2 regions of the Bacillus sp. 1A genome follow, and region 2 is predicted to be linked to the other one. Evidence: riboswitches for the same ligand, from Rfam matches in the RefSeq annotation. Region 2 holds a riboswitch; the other holds the start of a gene.

The links. A riboswitch is a leader RNA that binds a small molecule or an ion and turns the genes downstream of it on or off. The one in region 2 is predicted to bind thiamine pyrophosphate.
Region 1: it holds a riboswitch for thiamine pyrophosphate, as region 2 does, so the genes downstream of both, thiC (phosphomethylpyrimidine synthase ThiC) here and tenA (thiaminase II) in region 2, are expected to answer to the same signal.

Annotation. Positions count from the first base shown of each region.
Region 1 covers NZ_JBQYLZ010000001.1:1,366,344-1,369,561, forward strand. The annotation lists gene lldP (L-lactate permease) at 1-1,252, shown strand, start outside; TPP riboswitch at 1,324-1,439, shown strand; gene thiC (phosphomethylpyrimidine synthase ThiC) at 1,552-3,218, shown strand, end outside.
Region 2 covers NZ_JBQYLZ010000001.1:607,922-611,139, reverse strand. The annotation lists partial or broken gene ddlB (D-alanine--D-alanine ligase) at 251-1,084, shown strand; TPP riboswitch at 1,157-1,262, shown strand; gene tenA (thiaminase II) at 1,385-2,074, shown strand; gene ACUN0F_RS03385 (IS1182-like element ISBcy1 family transposase) at 2,280-3,218, shown strand, end outside.

The DNA.
Region 1 (3,218 bases), 760 kb from region 2:
TGGTGCACCAGTAGCGATTACCGCAGCGCTTCTTGCAGGTCTTGGGTTAAATCCTTTATATGCAGCGGGTCTTTGTTTAATCGCAAATACGGCACCGGTAGCGTTCGGAGCGATGGGAATTCCGATTACAGTTGCTGGACAAGTAACAGGTATTGATCCGCATAAAATTGGACAAATGGCTGGGCATCAATTACCGTTCTTATCATTATTTGTTCCGTTCTTTATCGTATTTTTAATGGATGGATTTAAAGGAGTAAGACAAACATGGCCGGCTCTATTTGTAGCAGGTAGTTCATTTGCAATTACGCAGTTCATTACAGCGACGTTCTTAGGACCAGAACTTCCGGATATTACGTCGGCACTTGTAAGTTTAGTGAGTTTATCGCTATTCTTAAAAGTTTGGCAGCCGAAAGAAATCTATCAGTCTAAAGAAGCAAATAGTGAAGTAGCAGCAACGGCGATATCTATGCCGAAACTAACGGTAGGAAAAGTAGTAAAAGCATGGTCTCCATTCATTATTTTAACTGTGATGGTAGTCATTTGGAGCCAAAGTTTCTTTAAAGCATTATTTGCTCCAGGCGGTGCTTTGGAAAGCCTTGTGTTTAAGTTTGAAGTTCCAGGCTTACACAATTTAGTAATGAAAGCAGAGCCAATTGTAAATAAACCGACGCCTTATGAAGCAATCTTGAAATTAGATATTTTATCAGCGACGGGAACAGCAATTTTAATTGCTTGTATCATTTCTATCTTTATTTTGAAAATGAGTGCAAAAGATGCAGTAGTAACATTTAAAGAAACGTTAAATGAGCTTAAGATGCCAATTCTATCTATCGGATTCGTATTAGGATTCGCGTTTATCGCAAACTATTCTGGTCTATCTTCTACATTAGCATTAGCACTTGCAGGAACTGGCGGACTATTCCCGTTCTTCTCACCATTCCTAGGCTGGATCGGTGTATTTTTAACAGGATCCGATACGTCAGCGAATGCACTGTTCTCGAATTTACAAGCGATTACAGCGCAGCAAGTCGGTGTATCTGAAGTACTTCTCGTTGCAGCAAATACAACGGGCGGTGTAACAGGAAAAATGATTTCACCGCAATCGATTGCAATTGCTTGTGCAGCAGTTGGACTTGCTGGAAAAGAATCAGATTTATTCCGCTTTACAGTGAAGCATAGTTTATTCTTCGTAATTATTGTTGGTATTATGACGTATGTACAGGCATATTATTTAACGTGGATGATTCCATAAACAACAAAAGAAATAAACTTTGCATTTTTCAGATTATCGTGTATGATGGGAAAGTATTGAAAATTAAATCAGTGATAAACTAGGGGTGCCTAACGTATGCGTAGGCTGAGAGAGAAGCGTGTGAACTTCTTAACCCTTTGGACCTGATCTGGCTCGTACCAGCGTAGGGAAGTTAACGGCTTTACATAATGATGTCTTTATGAGCCAGGTCCTTATTTTTTTATGGACCTGGCTCTTTTTATTTTGGCATACGCTGGCCATATCTTGTCCTTGTCACGTACAGGGGGGCAACAAAGGTTATGAAACAGTCTGTTTCAGCTGAGCAAATTGAATTGAAATCGAGTTTACCAGGAAGTAAGAAAGTGTATGTGGATGGACCACGCGCTGGTATGAAAGTGCCGATGCGTGAGATTGAACAAAGCGAAACGAACGGTATTCCGAATCCGCCAATTCGTGTATATGATACGAGCGGTCCTTATACAGATCCTGCGTATAAAGTGGAACTGGAAAAGGGATTGCAGGCGCCGCGCCACTCTTGGATCCTGGAGCGCGGAGATGTAGAAGCATACGAAGGGCGCGAAGTAAAACCAGAGGATGACGGTGTGAAAGTGGCTTTGAAACATACGCCTGTTTTCCCGCAAATGGATCGTCAGCCGCTTAGAGCAAAGCAAGGGGCAAACGTTACGCAAATGCATTATGCGCGTAATGGCATCATTACGTTTGAGATGGAATATGTTGCGATTCGTGAAGGAGTAGAGCCTGAGTTTGTTCGTAAGGAAATCGCGGAAGGTCGTGCCATTTTACCAGCGAATATTAACCATCCGGAAGCAGAACCGATGATTATCGGCCGTAACTTTCACGTGAAGGTCAATGCAAATATCGGAAACTCTGCTGTATCTTCTTCTATTGCAGAAGAAGTAGAGAAGATGACGTGGGCAACGCGTTGGGGTGCGGATACGATTATGGATTTATCTACAGGTAAAAATATTCATACGACGCGTGAGTGGATTATTCGTAACGCGCCTGTACCAGTTGGAACTGTACCGATCTATCAAGCGCTGGAAAAAGTAAACGGAATTGCAGAAGATTTAACGTGGGAAGTGTATCGTGATACGTTAATTGAGCAGGCGGAGCAAGGTGTGGATTACTTTACGATTCACGCGGGCGTATTACTTCGTTACATTCCGATTACTGCAAAGCGTACGACAGGTATCGTTTCGCGTGGTGGTTCAATTATGGCACAGTGGTGTTTATTCCATCATAAAGAAAACTTCTTATACACTCATTTTGAAGAGATATGTGAAATTATGAAGCAGTATGATGTTTCGTTCTCTCTTGGAGATGGATTACGTCCAGGTTCGATTGCAGATGCAAATGACGAAGCACAGTTTTCTGAGCTTGAAACACTTGGTGAATTAACGAAGATTGCTTGGAAACATGATGTGCAAGTGATGATTGAAGGACCTGGGCATGTACCGATGCATTTAATTAAAGAGAATATGGAGAAAGAGCTTGATATTTGTCAGGGCGCGCCGTTCTATACACTGGGGCCGTTAACAACAGATATTGCACCAGGTTATGACCATATTACATCGGCAATTGGAGCGGCGATGATTGGCTGGTTTGGAACGGCGATGCTTTGTTATGTAACGCCGAAAGAACATTTAGGTTTACCGAATAAAGATGATGTTCGCACGGGGGTTATTACGTACAAAATTGCTGCACATGCAGCTGATCTTGCGAAAGGGCACAAAACGGCTCATCAGCGTGATGATGCACTTTCAAAAGCTCGCTTTGAATTCCGTTGGCGCGATCAATTTAATTTATCTTTAGACCCTGAACGTGCGATGGAATATCACGATGAAACATTGCCAGCAGAAGGTGCGAAAACGGCTCATTTCTGTTCAATGTGTGGACCGAAGTTTTGTAGTATGAGAATTTCACATGATATTCGTGAATATGCGAA
Region 2 (3,218 bases):
CCTTTATCGGACATTCTCACCATAGATATTTTGTAGCATCCCGACCTATCCATTACCATATGAGTTCTCACTTAGGTTTTGTTCAGCCAACTTCACCTAGCTTCATATAGTTTATGACTACTATCATGCCTTGCACGTAGGAGTATTAGATAAGTAGTTTCAGCTCAACCTGACGGTTTTCATTCCTACTTTCAGTCGAACAGTTGTTGTCATCAAATTGATAACCCTCCTATTTCGTGTTTGCACACTTATAAATAAAAATAAATATGAAATCGTACCAATTACGTTAAATGAAAAAATGGATTTAATCGAAAAAGCGAAAGACATTGATTTTGCGCTCCTCGCATTACACGGAAAATACGGGGAAGACGGGACGGTTCAAGGCACGCTTGAAAGTTTAGGTATTCCTTATAGCGGGAGCAATATGTTATCTAGCGGTATATGTATGGACAAAAATATTTCGAAAAAGATTTTACGCTATGAAGGTATAGAAACACCCGATTGGATTGAACTTACAAAAATGGCGGATCTAAATCTTGATGAATTAGATAAGTTAGGATTTCCGTTAGTGGTAAAGCCAAACTCTGGTGGATCAAGTGTTGGGGTAAAGATTGTATATGATAAAGATGAATTAATTTCAATGCTGGAAACTGTGTTTGAATGGGATTCTGAAGTAGTAATAGAGAAGTATATAAAAGGTGATGAGATTACATGTTCAATTTTTGATGGAAAACAGTTACCTATTATTTCAATCCGACATGCAGCGGAGTTCTTTGATTACAATGCAAAATATGATGATGTTAGTACAATTGAAGAAGTTATCGAACTTCCAGCTGAATTGAAGGAACATGTAAACAAAGCGTCACTGGCTTGTTATAAAGCATTGAAATGCAGCGTTTATGCAAGGGTGGATATGATGGTAAAGGACGGAATTCCATATGTAATGGAGGTTAATACATTACCAGGGATGACACAAGCAAGTTTACTACCGAAAAGTGCAGATGCAGCTGGTATTCATTATAGTAAACTATTAGATATGATTATTGAAACTTCATTAAAAGTAAGAAAAGAAGAAGGGTTTTAAGTAGCAGTATCATGAATACTTTTGACAGTAACATGAAGTATGCTATGATGAATACAATACGAAAATTAAATATTTATCCACTAGGGGGGCCTATTATAGGCTGAGATCAAATGAGAATTTGAGACTCTTAGTACCTGATCTGGTTAATACTAGCGTAGGGAAGTGGGAAGACATTACTATTTTATGAATAAATACTGTCAATTTCACTTTCTTTACGTTTGTAAAGAAAGTTTTTTTATTTTACAGATTTAATAACTGTGGGTAAATACTTAAATTTTATACTTTATTGGAGGGATTTAAATGACATTTTCACAATCATTACGTCAAGAAGTAGATTCAATTTGGGAAGCTAGTTTTCATCACCCTTTTGTAAAACAACTTGGTGAAGGAACGTTAGATTTAGCTAGTTTTCGCTATTATGTGCTTCAAGATTCATATTATTTGAGTCATTTCGCTAGAGTACAAACGTTAGGAGCTGCAAAGGCTCTAGAATTAGAAACAACAGCACGTATGGCACACCATGCTCAAAATACATATGAAGCAGAATTATCTTTACATGAGAATTTTGCGAAGAAACTAGGGATAACTCAAGAAGAAAAAGAGAATTTTATCCCTGCTCCAACTGCATACGCTTATACTTCACATATGTATCGTGCTGCGTATGAAGGACATTTAGGTGATATCATTGCAGCAATATTACTTTGCTATTGGTTGTATTATGAAATTGGTGAACGTTTAAAAGAGTGTCAGCCAGAAGAGCCAATTTATAACGAATGGATTTCTGCTTATGGATCTGATTGGTTCCGTACGCTAGTTGAAGAGCAAATTACACGATTAGACACTATCGCTGAAAAAGTAACAGAGGCAGACCGAAATCGAATGAAACAGCACTTTATTATTAGCAGTCAATATGAATATTCATTTTGGGAAATGGCCTATACTTTAGAAAAGTGGCCAGTCAATACAGAAATAAAAGATGTAATTGGATAATGAGTAGAGGTATTGCTATTCACAGGTATGAATAATACTTATGTATATGATTTCACAAAAGAAGTATCGCAAAAAGACGCATCGATCTAAGAGGGCACTGAAAAAGTCCTTATAGTTTAAAAAGCGAAAGCTTCCTCGATGAAATCGAGGAAGCTTTCGCTTTTTTCATGTATAATAATTATACTAATTCTAGGTGGTGTCTCGGATGATTTCTAATCAACAATCTCTTAACCTCAGTCCATTTATGGCGATTTACGATATCGTTGTACCAAAGGATAATATGCTTCGTCAATTTAATGAACTGGTAGACTTTTCTTTTGTTTTAGAAGAACTACAAGATAAATATTGTCTCGATAACGGTCGCAATGCAGTACCGCCTGTTCGTATGTTTAAATATTTATTACTAAAATCTATTTTTGATTTATCAGATGTAGATGTTGTGGAACGCTCAAAATACGATATGTCCTTTAAATATTTCTTAGATATGGCACCAGAAGATATGGTCATTGACCCTAGTTCATTAACGAAGTTCCGCAAGCTTCGTCTGACAGATGTAGGGTTACTTGACATGCTCATTCAAAAAACAGTGGAAATTGCACTCGAAAAAAACTTGATTAAAAATAAATCTATTATTGTTGATGCCACACATACAAAAGCACGCTTCAATCAAAAATCGCCGAAAGAATTTGTAATGGAGAAATCCAAATTACTCCGCAAAGCTGTTTATCAAGTTGACGAAGGAATGAAGGGAAAGTTCCCACCAAAAACAATGACAGATGACTTAAGTGACGAACTTGAATATTGTCAAAAAGTAATTGAAACAGTAGAAAAAGAGGAAATCATTCGTGAATATCCAAATGTGAAAGAGAAACTGAATTATTTAAAAGAAATCGTAGAAGATCACCAAGAACACCTCCAATTTTCGCAAGATCCTGATGCGCGAATTGGACATAAAACAGCGGATTCTTCTTTCTTTGGTTATAAAACACATATTGCGATGAATGAAGAACGCATCATTACAGCTGCGGTGATTACAACGGGTGAAAAAAGCGATGGAAAATACCTTCAAACATTGATTGAAAAAAGTCGTGAAACAGGGATGGAAATTGATACAGTTATTGGAGATACTGCTTATTCTGAGAAA